DNA from 3 places in the Parabacteroides sp. AF17-28 genome. Region 1 is predicted to be linked to each of the others. Evidence: riboswitches for the same ligand, from Rfam matches in the RefSeq annotation. Region 1 holds a riboswitch; each other region holds the start of a gene.
The links. A riboswitch is a leader RNA that binds a small molecule or an ion and turns the genes downstream of it on or off. The one in region 1 is predicted to bind thiamine pyrophosphate.
Positions count from the first base shown of each region.

Region 2: another riboswitch for thiamine pyrophosphate. It lies ahead of thiD (bifunctional hydroxymethylpyrimidine kinase/phosphomethylpyrimidine kinase); the one in region 1 lies ahead of DWW90_RS15140 (sulfide-dependent adenosine diphosphate thiazole synthase).
Region 3: another riboswitch for thiamine pyrophosphate. It lies ahead of DWW90_RS05680 (TonB-dependent receptor); the one in region 1 lies ahead of DWW90_RS15140 (sulfide-dependent adenosine diphosphate thiazole synthase).

Region 1 covers NZ_QUGV01000022.1:34,747-41,446, reverse strand. Annotated here, with positions in the region: gene DWW90_RS15145 (hypothetical protein) at 1-659, shown strand, start outside; gene DWW90_RS15140 (sulfide-dependent adenosine diphosphate thiazole synthase) at 685-1,452, opposite strand; TPP riboswitch at 1,512-1,605, opposite strand; gene DWW90_RS15135 (AAA family ATPase) at 1,624-2,268, opposite strand; gene DWW90_RS15130 (DUF86 domain-containing protein) at 2,277-2,675, opposite strand; gene DWW90_RS15125 (nucleotidyltransferase family protein) at 2,668-2,961, opposite strand; gene DWW90_RS15120 (MATE family efflux transporter) at 3,021-4,367, opposite strand; gene DWW90_RS15115 (GAF domain-containing protein) at 4,432-4,905, shown strand; gene brxL (BREX system Lon protease-like protein BrxL) at 4,928-6,700, opposite strand, start outside.
Region 2 covers NZ_QUGV01000004.1:81,648-88,347, reverse strand. Annotated here, with positions in the region: gene thiC (phosphomethylpyrimidine synthase ThiC) at 1,056-2,762, opposite strand; gene DWW90_RS03910 (thiamine phosphate synthase) at 2,778-3,515, opposite strand; gene DWW90_RS03905 (thiamine phosphate synthase) at 3,506-4,105, opposite strand; gene thiD (bifunctional hydroxymethylpyrimidine kinase/phosphomethylpyrimidine kinase) at 4,102-4,941, opposite strand; TPP riboswitch at 4,963-5,060, opposite strand; gene DWW90_RS03895 (DUF5686 and carboxypeptidase-like regulatory domain-containing protein) at 5,191-6,700, shown strand, end outside.
Region 3 covers NZ_QUGV01000006.1:22,107-28,806, forward strand. Annotated here, with positions in the region: gene pnuC (nicotinamide riboside transporter PnuC) at 1-319, opposite strand, end outside; gene DWW90_RS05680 (TonB-dependent receptor) at 323-2,542, opposite strand; TPP riboswitch at 2,624-2,725, opposite strand; gene rimP (ribosome assembly cofactor RimP) at 2,894-3,361, shown strand; gene nusA (transcription termination factor NusA) at 3,368-4,666, shown strand; gene infB (translation initiation factor IF-2) at 4,687-6,700, shown strand, end outside.

The DNA of each region.
Region 1 (6,700 bases):
TATTGGAAACTATAGCCGGTGATCCTGAATCCGATCTTTGCACAGCATCCAATATGATACCGCAAGCGTTTTATCTGAGATATGAATATCTTTCACGCTTCCGCCTGTTCAAATGGATGTATCAGCATGAGAAAGTAAACTGCGTTAAAAACTTCTCCGAACTTCAACTGACGGAAGAACTGGCCGATGCACAAAAAAAATTTGTCAACATCTCCCAAGAAATCGAGACGACCAATTACATATGGGATCAATTGATCTTCAAACACCTGGTCAATGATATCAAATATTTTCAGGATATACATTTAGTCACGGAAGAAGAAGTTGCAAAACTGAAAGAGGAACTTTTTCATTTGCTTGACGAACTGGAAGAGATTGCAACCATCGGCAAGTATCCGATTAGCGGAAAGAACGTTAATATCTATATTTCGAATATTGATTTCGAAGCGACTTACAGCTACGTCAGCATGAAGAATTTCGAATTCGGGATGATTCGCATCTTCTCGATCAACTCGATCTCTTCTAAAGACAAGGAGTTCTGTCAGAGCCAGCGGGAATGGATCAAATCTCTCAAACGCTTCTCGACCAACATATCGGTGAGCGGAGAAATACAACGCATCCAGTTCTTCAACGCACAACGGGAACATATCAAAATGCTCTGAAAGAGCATTTTGATAGTTGAAAGTGTTAACCGATTTTCGCACAGATAAGTTCAGCCGCTTTCTTTCCGCTCATCAGCATACCGCCGAAGATCGGTCCCATACGGAAACTACCGCTTACACCATTGGCAGCCATACCGGAAACGAACAATCCCGGATAGATTTCCTTTGTATTCTCGACAGTCGTAGATTCGCCTAACTCGACGTTCAACGAACGTTCGCCGATCACACCGCCGGTCGGAGTGTTCAATTTAATATCGTTCTTGCGGGCAACTACGCGGGCAATTTCGCAATCGTGACCTGTTCCTTCCAGAACAGCCTTTGCCATGATCGTCAGCGGGTCCACATGCATACCTTCACGGATAACCGGAGCCCAATTCACAACCACGCCGGCTACGGCGTCGTTATGGAACACAACGTCTTCTACAGAATAGCAGTTGAAAATAGTTGCACCGGCCTTCGTTGCGTTATAGATCAAGGCAGAAGTGGTGTGTACGGAGTCCATAATATAAGTACCGTTACCGGCATCCTTATAGCTAACGCCCAACTCTTTCACGATCGGCATGGCTTCTTCCTGCACGACGATGTCGTTAAACATCATGGCGCCGCCCCACATACCTCCACCGGGAGCCAGTTTACGGTCGAACAAAGCAACTTTCTTTCCGGCTTTAGCCAGGTAATAAGCGGCAACAATACCGGAAGGACCACCGCCTACAATAGCGACATCAATAGACAAATTACTCTTCAACTTCGCAAAGTAAGAGTCAATAATTCCTGTTGAAACAATCTGTTCCATACAAAATAATAATTAGAGTTTAAACATCGGGAAGCACATAGAGGTAACGCTCCCCTTTATTTAGCAATTCTACCTTTTCCCTTCACGGCATTACCCGGGCAGGTTCTATGGGTATAATCTCAGCCTGATAGTAAGGCACCCCTATGATAAGTCGGTTGCAAAGATAATAAATTATCCGAAATGCGGCGGGCGTTTATTCATTTTCCGTTCTACAAAACTTTTCATAAACTCGACTGTTTCGTCCACTCCCAACACGGAAACATCAATCGAGAAGTTATAGCTCGAGGCAACTCCCCACTCTTTATTCGTATAATAGTTATAGTAGGCAGCACGCGATTTGTCGGTTTTTGTCATCAACTCTTCCGCCTGTTCCACCGTAACATGCTGGTTTTCGATAATCCGCTGGATCCGGTTTTCTTTGTTGTTATGGATAAAGAAACTCAAACAATCCGGATCGTCGCGCAAGATATAATCGGCACATCGGCCCACAATTATGCAAGAACCTTTCTCCGCCAAGTTCCGGATCGCATCACTCTGGTAGAGGAACAAACGGTCGTTAGACAACACATCGGCATACGGAGGAAACAGCCCCATATAGGAATAGCCCATCGTAAAAGCGTATGCCAGCCCACTGGATGCCCGTTCGTCAGCCTTCTCAAAAAACTCTTCACTGAGCCCGCTCTCCTTGGCAGCAATCGCCATCAGTTGTTTGTCATAATAGGCAATACCCAGCGCCTTTGCCAACTTCTGCCCTATCTCGCGGCCACCACTGCCAAACTGCCGGCCGATGGTGAGTATGATTTTATTGTCGTCCATAATTATTTCTATTTATCTGCATTCTCTTCTAATGCATCTTTCTCTAAATCTATTATAATGCGATCAATTTCATTCTGTAATTGAGGAACATTTACTTTTACGATACGAAGAATTATTTCTGCATCCACATTAAAATACTGATGTGCAATTATATCACGCAGCCCCATCACATTCCGCCAGCTTATTGCCGGATATTTTGAGAAAAGAGATTTATGTGTATACTTATCAATATTCTTTACTGCTTCACCAATAGTAACCAACAACATACAAATACTATCCAATCTCATCATCCCATCAGGAGAATGAGTAAAATCATCAGCTGTATTTACAGGTATAGAACGAGTAACAATCGTACACAACGAATCTCTGATTTGTTTAAATAATAATAGAACTTCTTCCTTACACATATATCCCGTCCCTCTCTATATTTCTTTTTAGTAAGATATTCATATTATCACGAAGACGAATTATGTCGATCTTACAGTTCAGCAATTCTTCTAATTCGTATTTAATATTTAGAAGAATAAAGCCATCCGGCTCCTTCATCTCTACACAAACGTCCAAATCGCTATCTATATTTTGTTCATTACGGGAAACAGAACCGAATATTCCCAAACGGATAATACCATATCGTTCGGCCATCTGTTGTTTATAACAGCGAAGTAGTTCCAGATATTCTGCTCTTGTCCTCATACTTACATTGAATATTAGTTTATCTAAATAGTATGTGTTGTCACAAAGATATACATTTTTTATTTAGCACGAAACTTCCTGAACTGGTTTATTAATACAACAGCGGTCACGGCGGTAGCAGTCGCATCGGCAATCGGAATACTGATCCAGACGCCCAACGTGCCAAGCCAGGGAGGAAGAATCAGCAGGCAGGGTACGAGGAACAGCAACTGACGCGTCAACGAAAGAAAGATCGCCTTTTTCGACATCCCGATAGAAAGGAAAAAGTTCGTCGCCACCATCTGGAATCCGACAATCGGAAAAACGGCAAAGACGATATGCAAGCCTGATACAGCCGCCGCAATCAACTCCGGATAGGTTGTAAACATACGGACAATCATCGAAGGGAACAGCTGGCAAAGCAGAAAACCTGTTGTTGCCACCCCGATCGCCCACTTCATCGTCAGCTTCGTCACCTCCGTCACACGCGGATAGAGGCGGGCACCGAAATTATAACCGGCAATCGGTTGCATTCCCTGGTTGAATCCCATGATAATCATAATAAAAAGAAATATAATCCGGTTCACGATCCCGTATGCCCCGATCGCCATATCGCCCCCATGTTCTTTCAGCCCCCGATTAATCAGGATTACGATCAAACAAGCGCAAAGGTTCATCAGGAAAGGCGACAGCCCAATGTAGAGGATGCCTTTCACAATCTCATTCTTCAGTCGGAAAATGCCCTTTTTAAAATGCAAAAGTTGTGTCGGCCGGGAGAAATGGATCAATTGTCCGGTCAGGGAAATAACCTGCGAGATAACCGTTGCCCACGCCGACCCCTTGATTCCCCAGCCGAAACCGAAGATAAAGAGGGGATTCAACACACAGTTGATCACCACGGATGCCAGCGTTGCATACATAGCCATCTTCGGAAAGCCGGAAGAGCGCAGGACTGAGTTCAGTCCTAAATACATATGCGTCACCACATTCCCCATCAGGATCACTTTCATGTAATCGCGCGCATACCCGATCGTATTCTCACTCGCTCCGAAGAAATAGAGGATAGGATCGAGAAACATCATGAAAGCCAGCGTAAACGCAAGTCCCAACACCACATTCAGCACCAGCACGTTTCCCAACACCCGGTTCGCCCCCTCGTAATCCTTTTGCCCTAACTTCACAGACACCAGTGTGGAAGCCCCCACCCCGACCAGCGAACCGAAAGCGGCAGCCAGATTCATCAACGGAAAGGTCAGGGCAAGGCCCGAGATCGCTAACGCCCCGACGCCATGTCCGATAAAGATACTGTCAGCCATATTATAGAGCGAAGAGGCCGTCATGGCAATAATGGCAGGAATGGCGTATTGCGTCAGCAGCTTGCTGATCGGCTCGGTACCGAGCACTAAAGGAGAATTCTGTTTAGTCATGCTGCAAAGGTACGCAGATTTAGAAAAAAAGGTTACTTTTGTTATCTTATAAAGTATAAAAATTATGGCGGAAAATTTAGTAATCAACGACGGAAGCAAAAAAGAACAATACGAAACACTGCTTCCTCAATTGAAAGCATTGACAGTCGGTGAGACTGACGCAGTGGCAAATATGGCAAATATCGCCGCCGCTCTCCGGCAGACATTCGGTTTCTTCTGGGTCGGTTTCTACAGAGTGATAGAAGACACGTTAATATTGGGACCATTCCAAGGCCCGTTGGCTTGCACGCGCATCCGCTACGGGAAAGGCGTATGCGGCACAGCCTGGAAAGAAGCCCGCACAATCATCGTTCCGGATGTCGATAAGTTTCCCGGCCATATCGCCTGCAACTCCGCCTCCCGTTCAGAAATCGTCGTGCCGGTCATCAAAGAGGCTAAAGTCGTTGCCGTCCTGGATATAGACAGTGATGCGCTTGGCACGTTCGATGAAACGGATGCCACTTATCTTGAAAAGATTTGTGCGGAAATTGCCCCTTAGCGGGGCCCGAGCACATAAAAAATCAATTACTCTTCATATAGATCACGGTAAACTCCTTACACCTCCGATTCTCTTGCTTTGCTTGCGCCAACGCATATTTTCCAAAAGGTTCAAAAATATCTAAACCTCTCCCTAACGATATAGACCAACCATTATCTGCAACGACACTTCTATCATGGGCAGCATCAAAAGAATATTTGAATTGCACTCCATAGCTTTGCAAATCCTCTGCTATATCATCCAATACATCTATCATTTCAGGGATGCCGCTATCTTCATTTTGTGTCTTTAAAACAATATCCAGCAACTCCGGATGAATATTCGTATCAATCAGCATTTGAATAAAATCCAATAAATTACGAATCTGATAAGGCAAACGGATAAATGGATCTGTAATTGTAATTTGTTTAGCATCTTTCAAATAATCAGCAAATAGGGAACGATAACTAATACCCTTTTGATTCAAACGAATATTAATTTGTTTTTCTGGTAATTGTCCAATGCGAGGTCTTGCTTTTTTCTCAGCTACCTCTTCTTTCCTTTGATTACATTCTGTTGACAAAGAAAGCTCTTCGTCTTTTATAATTAGAGCAGGATATATCGGATTTTCAATACGTTCCAATGTTTCCACTTGCCGTGTATTTCCAGTCTTAAGTTCCAAATATTCAAATTTGGCAGGTTCTGCTTTAAATGTTTCGTCTATAATATATAACTGGTCTTTCACGCGTTTCCTTGATTCCGCGGCAAAATCAATTAACTCCAAGACCTCCTCCTCGGTATATTTTCCATTCGGATACAATAACTTAGTCATGCCAGAAAAAGTCTTCCGAATAGCCAAATGATCTCGTTCCGATAATGATCCGTCAAACTTCACATAATTAGAAATATTCCCTGAATAATCCAATTTCCGCAACTCATGCAAAATAGCAGCTATATAGTCCGTAATCAAACCATATCCTTTACTAAAAGAGTCTTTCTTCAGCATTTTAATCTCCCACCCTGGATTATATAAGTGAATACGATCCAGAAAAGCTCCCTTAATAAAAGCCACAGGAATAGACTCGAACAGATGTGAATTCTTTAACATATAAGGAACCGTATGCTTCGTATTCCCGACAAAAGCCATAGAAGCAGAAGCCTCATGAGCTCCTTTACCTCTATTAAAAGACTTATTTGCCAGATAATTCTGCATCGTGTCGATCATAACAGGATCTACCGTTTTTCCTTTCTGCTGTTCAAATTCATCCCATGCCACGACATCCCAGTATCCGACTAATCCTAATAGTTCCTTATTGCCGGAATATTTCACAAACAAGCGAGCCGATGTCACATCCCCTCCGGAGACAAGTACACCATACGGAGACAACTCCTGAAATACATGAGACTTTCCAGTCCCTTTTGGTCCCAACTCCATAAAATTGAAATTGTTCTCCACATGAGGGAGTAAACGAGCCAGAACAATCAGTTTTTCCCTCCGATTCAAAAGCTCCGGACTTAATCCCACAGTATGCATCAAAAAATCGATCCATTCTTCTGTCGTGAACATCTCTCTTTGCCGGATAAACTCATCCAGATCCACTGACGATATCTGAATCGGCTTCAAAGTATCGATCTCCCAACGGATTTTAGCAGTATCGCTACTTAAGTAATTTATCGTAACAATACACCAAACCCCATTACCCGATAACAGCTTTGGGTTATCAATCACAAACTGATCCGCGATAGGTATGCGCGACAATCCCAAATTCGCAAAAGAAGCCTCATATTGATTGGCGATACTATCATTCAGAGCCAC
Region 2 (6,700 bases), on a different contig from region 1:
GACAGCTGAAAATTGGGTTGACATTTTTTGAATTAGGACCTCTTTTTGGACCTGAAAAACACGTTTTATACAATAAGCCCCCACCGCAGACTCTCTTTTGCCAAACGGTTTTAGAGCTTGGGGATGTGCCAAAAGTCCTATTTATAGCGTCTGTGTCCTGGCGGGCTTGACCCGCCATCTCATACTAATCATTGTAAATCAGTGTAGTATAAGGTTGCGGGTCAAGCCCGCAATGACACGCTAAAGCGTCAACCCATTGATTGAAATCAATGGCAAAAGAGAGCCTGCGGCAGGGGGTCTTATTGTAAAAAACGCATTTTTTAGGTTCAAAAGACATCCGAAACAAAACAAATGTTAATCCGCTTTTTAGACCTTAAAAAGGAACTTTTTCCTCTTTTTTGAGCGTTTCCAGCAATTACGACCGTCCTCTTTGCCATTACGACCGTGCTAATGTGTAGTGCACTCGGCACCTCGCGAAGATTAGCACGGTCGTAATGGCGATTAGGACGGTCGTAATTGAAAAGAGGACCGTCTTTAGGGCAAAAAAGCACCTGAATTTCCTTGAGATATTTGGGACGCCGTCCGTTTTATTTTCAAATATTCGATTCTCCGGGAGTTAAGGTTTATCACATTGTCGGTGTTTCTGATTTTCAGCAATCAAATTGCACGCTTTCCGGAACGGACTGCGCACCTCGTTTTTCCTATTGTCAGAAAGGGGAGTTTAAAACGTGAAAAGAGTCAATCCAAAATCGATCAAGATTTCGGATGAAATAGAAAAACGGCAGGAAAGGGGGGATATTGTATATTTTCATCAGGTTTGCAGGAGGTTCAAAACTTGCCAGATTTGAAACAATAAATGATGATTTATCGGTAAGACGCTATGTTTGTATTACCGGACGCAGATTTCGCAGACGACGCAGAGGAACGCAGATCATTTATTGCTTTAAAAGAAAATAAGTCTGCGTTCCTCTGTGTAATCTGCGCCCGTCTGCGTCCGGTAAATACGAGCAAACACACCGTTAAATCATCATTTACCGTATCCAAAGGCGGGCTATCTACTTCCCGCAATCTTCTTTATGCAAGTCCTTACTCAGGCGCATGGCACAGAAGTTCGGGCCGCACATCGTACAGTATTCGCCATCCGTCACGGCGCTGTCCTTGTAGTATTGGAGGGCGCGTTCCGGATCGAGCGACAGGTTGAACTGGTCTTTCCAACGGAACTCGAAGCGGGCTTTGCTCAAGGCATTGTCGCGCACTTGTGCGCCGGGATGCCCTTTGGCCAGGTCGGCGGCATGGGCGGCAATCTTATAGGCGACAACACCTGTACGGACGTCTTCCTTGTCCGGCAGCCCGAGATGTTCTTTCGGGGTGACGTAGCAGATCATCGCCGTCCCGTGCCAAGCGATCTGGGCGGCTCCGATTGCGGATGTGATATGGTCGTAACCCGGTGCGATATCGGTTGTCAACGGGCCTAATGTGTAGAACGGAGCGTTGTGGCAGGCATATTGCTGTTCTTTCATATTCTCCTGTATCTTGTTCATGGGGACGTGGCCCGGTCCCTCGATGATGACCTGTACGAACTGGTCCCAGGCGATCTGTGTCAACTCGCCCATCGTATGCAGTTCGGCAAACTGGGCGGCATCATTGGCATCATAGATGGAACCCGGACGGAGACCGTCGCCGATCGAGACGGCAATATCATACATCTTCAGGATTTCGCAGATTTCGGCGAAATGGGTATAAAGGAAGTTCTCTTCATTATGAATCTGCATCCATTTGGCCATGATCGAGCCTCCGCGTGAAACGATACCGGTCAGACGCGTCTGCGTCAGTTCGACGTGTTTCTTCAGCAGGCCGGCGTGGATGGTGAAGTAGTCGACGCCTTGTTCGGCCTGTTCGATCAGCGTGTCGCGGTAAATCTCCCAACTCAGGTCTTCGATTTTTCCGTCCACTTTCTCCAAAGCCTGGTAGATAGGGACTGTTCCCATCGGCACAGGGCAATTGCGGATGATCCATTCGCGCGTCTCGTGGATGTTGTTGCCGGTGGAAAGGTCCATCAGCGTGTCGCCTCCCCATTTGCAACTCCATACGGCCTTTTCGATCTCTTCGTTGATGCCGGACGAAAGGGCGGAGTTTCCGATGTTCGTGTTGATCTTGACCAGGAACTTCCGGCCAATGATCATCGGTTCGGCTTCCGGGTGGTTGATGTTTGCCGGGATGATGGCGCGTCCGGCGGCAATCTCCTTGCGCACAAATTCCGGTGTGATATAGGATTTCAGGCCGAGGGCTTCGATTTGTTGGTTCTCGCGGATTGCCACGTATTCCATTTCGGGTGTGATCACACGCTTTTTTGCATAATACATCTGGGTGATGTTCTTGCCCGGCTTCGCCCGGTAAGGCAGATGGTGTTTCGGGAAACGGATGGCGTCCAGCGACGGGTCTGCCAAACGCTGGCGGCCGTAGTCGGAAGTCAATTCTTCCAATTGTACCAGATCCTTGCGCCCTGCATACCAGGATTCGCGGATGCGGGGAATGCCGTTCTGCGTATTGACTGTGATTTTAGCGTCCGAGAACGGACCGCTGGTGTCGTAAACGATTACGGGATTGTTCTTTTTGTGGATCAGTTCTCCGTCTTCACCACGCGTGACGGTATCCAGTATCTTGATCTTGCGCATGCCCACATTTATCTTGTGGATGCTGCCGGGAACATAGATCTTTTCCGATGAAGGATAGGTAATGCGTATTCTGTTTTTACTTGCCATTGTATTGTATGTTTTTTATATTTCTGAATCGTCCCTGCAAGGGTCCGGCTTGTGTTTGTTGATCTCCCTGATGAAACGGCGTGTTTCTTCCACCGGATCATCGGCATTGATGATCGCTCCGGAGACGGCGATACCTTCTATCCCTGTTTCCATCAAGGGGGCAATATCTTCAAACTGAATGCCTCCGATGGCAAAGATAGGAATTTCGAGACCGGCTTCCCTATATTGTTCCATGATTTTTTGATATCCTTCCAATCCTAACACGGGGCTCAGGTTCTTTTTCGTCTCGGTAAAACGGTACGGCCCCAGGCCGATGTAAGAAGCGCCTTCCCGGTCCGCCTTCAAAATATCCTCGAAGGTGTTTGCCGTTGCGCCGACAAGGAAAAGGTCGTCCAAGCCTTTTTCGATGATGATCCGCCAGGCTTCTGATACCGGCATGTCGTTTTTCCCTAAATGGACGCAATGGATACCGGCTTTGATTGCCATTTCCAGGTTGTCGTCCAGGCAGCAGACACAATCTAAACCGCCTTTGAACAGGGTGAAGTGCGAAACTTCTTTGGCGACTTCAAGGTTCAGATTGTCTTTCATGCGGAGCTGAACCCAGTTGCAACCGCCTTTGATTACCATCTTGATCTCATCCAGCTCTGTATATTTGTTTGTACGATGCGTGATGAACATAAGTCGGTTTTGGCCGGTGAAACAAGCATACCGGCCTCTGCCGGCGCAGCTCTCTAAATAATTGTCTAATTCCATGCTTGTAGTTTTTTATATTGTGTGATAATAATATCCTGTTTGTCTGTCGACGGACGTTCTCCCCAAAGCGCGCCCAACACGGCCGCTCCTCCGAAACGGAAAGGGCGGAGCAACGGGAGAGTGGCGAGGTCTATGCCGCCAAGGGCGAAAACCTTTTCGTTTATGATTCCGGCATCGGAGGCCTGTTGTAAGGTTTCCATTGCAAAACCGCTTCCGTATCCTTCTTTCGAGATGCTCCGGAAGATAGGGCTCAGGAAGAGATAGTCGAGCGACTGGTAGTGTCGGATTTCCTCGATGGAATGGCAGGAACGGCTGACCGTCCCCTTGAAGCCGGATGGCGCCAGGCTGTTACGCCGGTTCAGGTGCACGCCCCCCAAGCCGTAATCTGTTGCCAGCGAAAAGCAGTCGTGGAGCACGATTTTCGGATAGTGGACGGTCGGTATCTTATCCAGCAGTCGGCGCAGTTCGTCAATCTTTCCTTCCGGCTTACGCAGGTGGAGAGATTGCATTCCTTCTTCAAAAAGCCGGGTGAGAATGATGTTTTCTCCCGGAAAGAAGCCCGGTGTCGTGATTACAATCAGCTTTTTCATGCTTTTATTTTTATCAACGGAACGGGAGCGAACAGATGGTTCATAGGTCCATGCCCGTGTCCGGTTTGCACATCGGCACCGGCCTCGAGAGCGGCTGTTACGTACTCTTTTGCCAAGCTTACGGCATCCGGCAATTCTTTTCCCAAAGCCATATAAGCAGCAATTGCGGAAGACAGTGTGCATCCCGTGCCATGCGTGTTTTGTGTCTGAACAGCCGGGACAACCAGTCGGAGAGGGGCTGCATCCTTCGTGAACAGGATATCGGCCCTTTCGCTTCCCTCCAGATGGCCGCCTTTCATCAGGACGGAACGGCATCCCCGGGCTAAAAGCTCTTGAGCGGCTTTTTCCATCTCTTCTTCATTCCGTATCGGCATGCCTGACAGGAAAGCAGCTTCGTCTATATTCGGAGTCACTAACATGACCTTAGGGAACAATTCGTTTACAATGACTTCGATCGTCTCGTCTTCCATCAGCTTGCTGCCGCTTGTCGAAATCATGACAGGGTCGAGAATTACTTTTGAAAGCGAAAAACGGTCGATCGCACAGGCTACAATCCTGGCAGCTTCCCGGTTATGCAACATCCCGATTTTTACGGCATCGACCGTTATATCCTCGAATACGGCATTTATCTGTCCTTCCACTATTTCCGGCGAAACAGCCTGTATCCCCCTTACACCCGTTGTATTCTGGGCGGTAATGGATGTTATTACAGAAGCTCCGAATACGCCTAATGCTGAAAATGTCTTCAGGTCCGCCTGTATTCCTGCACCGCCGCCGCTGTCTGAGCCGGCAATTGTGAGTGCTACCGGATAGCGAAACATTGTGTTTGTTTTCATTTATATATAAAAAAGGAGGGAAAAGCCTTGTCTGTTTTTTCCTACGGCGGCATTACCCGCATCAGGTTCACAGGGTATAATCTCAGCCCGTTTACAGTATGGCACCCCTTTCAACAGGCAAAGGTAGAAAGAATTTTTTTCAATTGGAAGATTATGTGCACGTTTTGGAACACTCTGTAAAAATAAACTGTTATACTTTTGCAGCGTTTAATTAGGGATAAAGTAAAAATCTAAGGATAGAAAATTGTGATGGGGAAAAAGATTGTTTTTTTGCTGGCATCCTTATTTGTGGTATGGATAGCAAATGGACAGAATACGATAATAAAAGGAATAGTGACCGACTCGATTACTGGGGAAGGATTACCTTATGTATCTCTTATATTCAAAGGAACGACGATAGGAACGGCAACTGACGGGGACGGGAATTTCACATTCTCTACTCCGAATGCCAACAGAACCTTGGTTGTTTCCTATCTGGGATATGATACAAAAGAAGTGGGAGTCACTCCGGGCAGGACCAATAATCTGAAAATACAATTAGCGCCGAACGGAATCGCGTTGAATGAGGTCGTTGTCAAGCCGAAAAAGGAGAAATACAGCAAAAAGGAGAATCCGGCTGTGACCTTTGTAAAACAGGTGATTGCTTCACGTGAAAGCAATGACCCTCGTAATCATGACTATTTTCAATACGATCAGTATGAGAAGATGGTCTTTGCGATGAACGATTTCCATCCTAAACCTAAAAAAGACGGAAAGCCGGGCAAGTTTGATTTCCTGGTTGATTTTGTCGATACACTTGATGTCGGTACGACTATTCTACCGGTTTCGGAAAGGGAAAAGGTCGAAACGGTATATTATCGCAAAGAGCCGAAGTCGGAAAAACGGGTTGTCAAAGGCAGCAAAGCATCCGGTGTGGATGAAATATTCTCCCGCGACGGTATCCAGCAGTTCCTGAACGAGGTTTTCCGGGAAGTCGATATCTTTAAAAACGATATTCCTTTGTTTCTGCAACGGTTTGTAAGCCCGCTTTCCACAATCGGACCGAACTATTACAAATATTATCTGCTCGACACGTTGGAGGTGAACGGGCGGAACTGCGTTGATCTGGGGTTTGTCCCCTTCAATTCGGAGACATTCGGTTTTACCGGGCATCTGTTTGTCACGCTCGACTCCACGTTCTTTGTGCAGAAAGCGATCCTTAACGTTCCCAAAGATATCAACTTGAACTTCGTATCCGGAATGACAATCGAACAGACGTTCGAACGTACGCCGGACAGTACCCGTATCATTACGAAAGACGATATCAATGTCAATTTCAAGTTAAGCGAAAAGTCTAAAGGAATGTATGCGCGGCGCCTGAATGTTTACAGCAACCAGTCGTTTGAGGAGCCGGATGCCGAACAGGCCCAGGTGTTCAAGGAGAGTGCGCCTGTTATTACGCTGAAAGAAGCGTATCGGCAGACGGATGAATTCTGGATAAGCAACCGTCCGGAAGAGGGGATTAAGAAGAATCCCAATTCCGTCGAGAAGCTGATGGCAAAATTCCGCTCCGTTCCGATCTTTTACATAACGGAACAGGTCGTATCGATCCTCGTTTCCGGTTATATCCCGACCAATAAGGACCCGTTGAAAAGTAAATTCGAGTTTGGTCCGATGAATACGGCGATCAGTGGTAATGCGATCGAAGGAGCCCGCTTCCGTGTGGGAGGAACAACGACGACGGCATTCAGTAAAAACTTGTTCTTTGACGGCTATATGG
Region 3 (6,700 bases), on a different contig from region 1:
GGATTGCGAGGATTATTCCCGTAAGAAGTGGGAACGTCATGTTGCGGTAGAGGATTGCTTCATTCGCCGGGGCGTTCTGATTTGTTTTTTCCTCGTTTATTGCTTTTTTACGGGTCCATTGCCAAAAGCCATATATGCTGATGGCGACATAATAGATGTTCAACCCCATGTCGGCATATATTTTTGAAAAGAAAAAGACGAACACATAGACCAGGGAGGTCAGGAAGCCGACTACCCACATGGCACGGTGCTGCCTGATCTCTAAAAGCAGATAAAGCAACCCCGTCAATACTCCGAAATATTCCAATAATTGTTCCATTGTTTAAAACTTGAATGTTACCCGGCCCATGGCATTTATCCCCGCCTGGGTGAAATAGCCGTCTTCTTTGTAACGCTCACCGTCGACCATTGCTGAGTAAACCCAGGCATTCGTCTCGTATTGCTCGTTAAATATATTGTTTATTGTGACATCAAGAGCGATTTCTTTCATAAACTTCGGCTTGAAGACATAGCCGACACGCAGATTGCTTACAAAGTAAGGATCGATGGAGCGGTCTTTGCTGGAAGTATTGTCGATATATTGGCGTCCGACAAACTGGGAGTTAAAGCTTGCACTGAGTTGTTTCCAATTGAAGTTGAACATGCTGTTGGCGATGATATCCGGTGAAAAAGCGATATTGGTCGTTCCCAGCTTATTGTGATCCTCACGCTGATAGCCCCAATCGCCGTTAGGGAGGGTTTCGTACACTTCGATGCTTTCTGTGAAATTCTTGATTTTGTTCCGGCTCAATGTCAGGTTCCCGCTCCAATCCAGCCAACGGGCGATTTCCACGCCTCCGGTCAACTCGATCCCCATGCGGTAGCTGTCTTTGATATTGGAGGTAAGGGCTTCACCGATTTCACTGATCTTACCGGTCAGGATTAATTGGTTGCTATAGTCCATGAAATAAAGGTTTGCACCGACGTGAAAACGGGAATTTCCGAAACCATAGCCTGCTTCGTAGTCGTATAAGGTTTCATGTTGCGGACGTTCGTCCGGGCCGGCCTCTGTGAAGTTGTCCCGGTTGGGTTCGCGGTTGGCTACGGAGAATGAGACGAAAGCATTGTGCCCGTCTTTTTGGAAATTAATACCCGCTTTGGGGTTGAAGAAGTTCCAGTATTTATTGATATTTACGTTGTCACCGGCTTTATCGTCACTTCCTTTGATTGTGTAGTGGATGCCTCGGTATTGCATATCCAGGTAGCCGTTCAGGTGAGGATGGAACTGGTAGTTGGCCTTTGCGTACATATTATAATCCAGCTTATTGCCGGTATTGCGGTAGTATTCATAATCAGGTTCGGGAAGGCTGTTCGATTGTTTTGCCCACATGACGCGGCCGAAATGGTTGCCGTCATAACGGTTGATAGCGGCTCCTACTGAGAATTGCAGGCGTTCGCCCCGGAAATTGGCACTGTAGATGGCTCCATAGAAATCATTTTCCAGCCATTTGCGGCGAACGAGATCGGTCTTGGTGATCGTATCGCCCTGGCTGTTGATATAAGGATTCAGTTTGTAGCTTTTAAACTTAGCGCCGCCTTTATAATCTTCATAGTAACCTGCTCCGTGTGTGTAATGGAGAGTCAGGTTCATGTTCCAGAGATCGTTTAAGCGCTGGCTGGCGGTCAGATGGTAGTTTTGCTGCCGATAGTTGTCTGTCTGGTTTTTGTAGTATTTGGTCACTCCATCCTCTTTATATTCACCGCAGGGATTGTATGTGCGGTTGGAATCCAGCATATAGGACGGAACACCGGTCCATGCCTGATAGGTTTTTTCGATACTGCCGAATGTCTGGAAACGAATCAGCGTGTTGTCTCCGTAATAGGCGGCCGATGCGAAGTAGGAATGCATATTGGCATCGGCCCGATCTATGTAGCCGTCGCTTTGGATATTGGAATAACGGGCGTCGAAAACAAAATGGTCATTGAGAAGTCCGGTACCGAACTTGACTGTATTCTTGACAGTTCCGAACGAGCCGGCTGATACCGAATATTCGGCGTAGGGCTTCAGTTCCGATTTTTGTGTCTGCATAGAGACGGTTGCACCGAATGCGGCAGCCCCATTGGTAGAAGTCCCGGCACCGCGCTGTATCTGGATATTGTCAACCGAAGAGGCGAAATCGGGCATATTCACCCAGAAGACGGTATGCGACTCCGAGTCGTTCACGGGTACTCCGTTGACTGTGATATTGATACGGTTGGCATCTGTTCCGCGAATGCGGAAACCGGAGTAACCGATACCCGTTCCGGCATCCGAAGTCATGATAACGGACGGTGATTGTAGGATCAGGTAGGGGATACCTTGTCCGTCGTTCCGTCGTTTCAGTTCGTCTTGTGTTAACTCGCTGTAGGCGACAGGCGTCCCTTTGGCGACTTTGGTTGCTGTGACAACAACTTCATCCAGTGATACGTCTTTGGAAATTTTCAGTGAATCGGCAGGTTCGACAGTTATTCCCTGCGCAGTCAGTACAGCCCATGATGAGGCTAAAATAAATACACTTTTCATCCTTTGTTTTTTTGATAACCTAAATAAAATAAACGAACGGTGAAAAGGAGTGTCGGAAGAAATATACCATGCAAGCCCGGAAGGCTTGGTTTTTCAATTCCCTACGCCGGCATTATCCGTACAGGTAATATGGGTATGTTCTCAGCCTATGGTATTGAACCATAAGCACCCCTTTTGAATTCGGGTACAAAGAAACGTAAAAAGAGGGAATCTTACAATATCTGATACGGATATGAAAGAAATAATAATATTTGTTTGAAAACTCATTGATTATTTGTATATTTGCGGGCGATTAAGCGAAGATGAGGAGGGGGCGGGCAGTCCCCTTCTTTTGTTCTTAACTGTATGTGTATGATTGAAAAGGACGTAATAAGTCAGTTGGTTGAAGAGAAATTAGCTTCTTCCGACAATTATTTGGTAGACGTAGTAATTAAACCGGGTAACCTGATTATCATAGAGATAGATAATGATGAGGGTGTTTGCATCGACGACTGTGTGGAGTTGAGCCGTTATGTGGAAGGTCACCTGGACCGGGATGCGGAAGACTTCGAGCTTGAAGTGGGTTCCGCCGGTATAACATCTCCGTTTAAAGTGCTTCGCCAGTATGTGAAAAATATAGGCAATGAAGTGGAAATGCTGCTTAAAAACGGTACGAAGTTGGCAGGTGTATTGAAATCGGCCGATGAAAACGGGGTAGTCGTAACTGTTGAAAAACAGGTAAAACCCGAAGGTGCCAAGCGTAAGGTGGCTGTACAGGAAGACCAGTCATATACATTCGATGAAATAAAATATACAAAATACTTAATAAGATTCAAGTAAAAGATTATGGCCAAGAAAGAGGAAACAATCAGTATGATTGACACACTTGCTGAGTTCAAGGAGTTGAAGAATATAGATAAGGATACGATGATCAGCGTGTTGGAAGACTCATTCCGCAACGTGATCGCTAAAATGTTCGGTACGGATGAAAATTACGACGTAATTATCAATCCTGAGAAAGGAGACTTTGAAATCTGGAGAAACCGTACGGTTGTTGCAGATGACGAACTGGAAGACTCTAACCTTCAGCTGACATTGACTGAGGCCCGTAAGATCGACGCTGATTGCGAAGTCGGCGAAGAAGTAACCGACGAAGTGCATTTTGCAGACTTCGGACGTCGTGCCATCTTGAACCTGCGTCAGACGTTAGCTTCAAAAATACTTGAATTACAGAAAGACAGCTTATTTGCTAAATATAAAGATAAAATCGGTAACATCATTGCTGCCGATGTTTATCAGGTATGGAAGAAAGAAATCCTGTTGCTGGATGACGAGGGTAATGAGTTGCTGCTCCCGAAAACAGAACAGATCCCGACAGACTTTTACCGCAAAGGTGAGACAGTACGTGCAATCGTACAACGGGTGGATAATTACAACAACAATCCGAAGATTATTCTTTCCCGTACAGACAAATTATTCCTGCAGCGTTTGTTTGAACTCGAAGTGCCTGAAATCAATGATGGTCTGATCACTATCAAGGCAATAGCCCGTATTCCGGGAGAGAGAGCAAAAGTAGCCGTAGAGTCGTACGACGACCGTATCGATCCGGTTGGCGCCTGCGTCGGAATGAAGGGTTCCCGTATTCACGGTATCGTTCGCGAGCTGAGAAACGAGAATATCGATGTAATTAATTATACATCCAATGTATCGCTGTTTATCCAGCGTGCATTAAGCCCGGCTAAAATTTCCTCTATACGAGTGAACGAAGAAGAACATAAGGCAGAGGTTTATCTTCGTCCTGAAGAAGTTTCATTGGCTATCGGTAAGGGTGGTTTGAATATCAAACTGGCCTGTATGTTGACCGAATATGCAATTGACGTATTCCGCGATGTGGAAGGTGCAGATGAAGAAGACATCTACTTGGATGAATTCTCGGATGAAATCGATGCTTGGGTTATCGAAGCGCTGAAAAATACAGGATGCTATACCGCGAAGAGCGTGTTAGCGATGAGCCGCGACGAGATAATTGAACGTGCCGACCTCGAAGAACAGACTGTTGACGAGGTACTTGCTATCTTATCTGCCGAATTTGAAGAAGAGGTTGAAGAGAGAGAAGAAAAAGAAGAGGATGAAACTCAGGAATAAGTATTACGACAAAGTTTGATATGCCCATAAAATTAATACAAGTACAAAGGAAATTAAATGTAGGAATCAACACAGTTGTTGACTTCTTACGCAAGAAAGGGTTCGAGGTTGAGGATAACAATCCCAACACGCGAATCGGTGATGAACAGTATGCTTTGCTCGTAAAAGAGTTTGGTAAAGATTTACCGGACGGAGGGCGTGAGCGTGAGCGGGTTGTGCCCGAACGCCCTCATAAGGAAATTGCTTCTGTGAAAGAAGAAAGGAATTCGGAAATAAAGACTGTGATACCGGAAGAATTCAAGCCCAAAATTGTTACAAAGGGCCGGATCGATCTGGACAGACCGCATAAAAGAACACAGGAAGAACGACCTGAACCGGTTTCTGCTCCTGTGGAAAAGAAAGTAGAGGTGCCTGTGGAGGCTCCTGCTGCAAAAACTGCTGAAGCTCCGGCTCCGGAGGTGAAAACCCCGGAAGTAAAAGTGCCTGAGGTGAAAGTTCCGGATGTAACACAGCAGCCAGAGGAGAAAAAAGAAGAAAAAGTTATAGTAGTGGAAAAGGAACCAGCAGAAGTGGTTAAACCGGAGCCTGTAGAGGAGCCGAAAACAGCAACCATAGAGTCAACGACCGTAAATACTGAAGAGCCGGCGGCTTCTGCCGATGGCGGGTCTGACGATGAGTTATTCCGGTTGAATACTCCGAAGTTCGAGTCTAAAATCAAGGTGACAGGGAAGATTGACCTGAATGCATTAAATCAGTCTACCCGCCCTAAGAAGAAGACTAAAGAAGAGCGGAAGAAGGAACGTGATGACAAACGTGAGAGGTTTGCCGGTAATAAACCGGGACAGTCGGGTAACGGTCCTTTCAACAAGGGACCGAAAGATGCAACAGCAAGACCCGGTGCTCCTGTCAAACCGGGCGAAGGTAATCAGGATGCAAAGAAAAAGCGTAACCGTATTAAGAAAGACCGGGTAGATGTTAACAATACACCGGGTACGAACGCGCGTCCGACACGTCCGAATCATTCGAACGACGATCGTAAGCCCCGCTTGCGCAAGCCGGTGAAGGCGGAGATCAGTGAGGAAGATGTACAGAAGCAGGTAAAAGAGACACTGGCTCGCCTGACCAACAAAGGAAACAAGAATAATAAAGGTGCCAAGTACCGTCGTGACAAACGTGACGCCGTGCAGAAACGTGAGCACGAATTGATGGAACAGGAGGAAATGGAAAGCAAGATCCTGAAGCTGACGGAATTCGTTACAGCCAATGACCTTGCCAACATGATGGACGTTCCTGTAACCCAGGTTATCGCTACTTGTATGAGTATCGGCATCATGGTTTCCATCAACCAGCGACTGGATGCGGAGACTATTAATATTGTAGCTGAAGAATTCGGCTTCAAGACAGAATATGTAAGTGCCGAAGTGGTGGAAGCCATCAAGGCCGATGAAGAAGACGATAATGAAGAAGACTGGGTTGCGCGTCCGCCTATCGTAACCGTGATGGGACACGTCGACCATGGAAAAACTTCTTTATTAGATAACATCCGTAATGCAAATGTAATTGCCGGTGAGGCCGGAGGTATCACACAGCACATCGGTGCTTACAACGTGAAGCTGCAGAGCGGACGCCGTATTACATTCCTGGATACTCCGGGTCACGAGGCGTTTACCGCTATGCGTGCCCGTGGTGCCAAAGTAACGGATATCGCGATTATCATTGTGGCTGCCGACGATAATGTCATGCCGCAGACGATTGAAGCGATCAATCATGCTTCGGCTGCCAGTGTTCCTATCGTCTTTGCTATCAACAAGATCGATAAACCGCATGCCAATCCGGAAAAGATTAAGGAGGAGTTGGCTAATATGAACTACCTGGTGGAAGACTGGGGTGGTAAATACCAGAGCCAGGAAATATCAGCCAAGAAGGGTATCGGTGTAGAAGAATTGTTGGAAAAAGTACTGTTGGAAGCCGATTTGCTCGACTTGAAGGCAAACCCGAAGAGACGTGCCGTAGGTTCTATTATCGAGTCTTCCC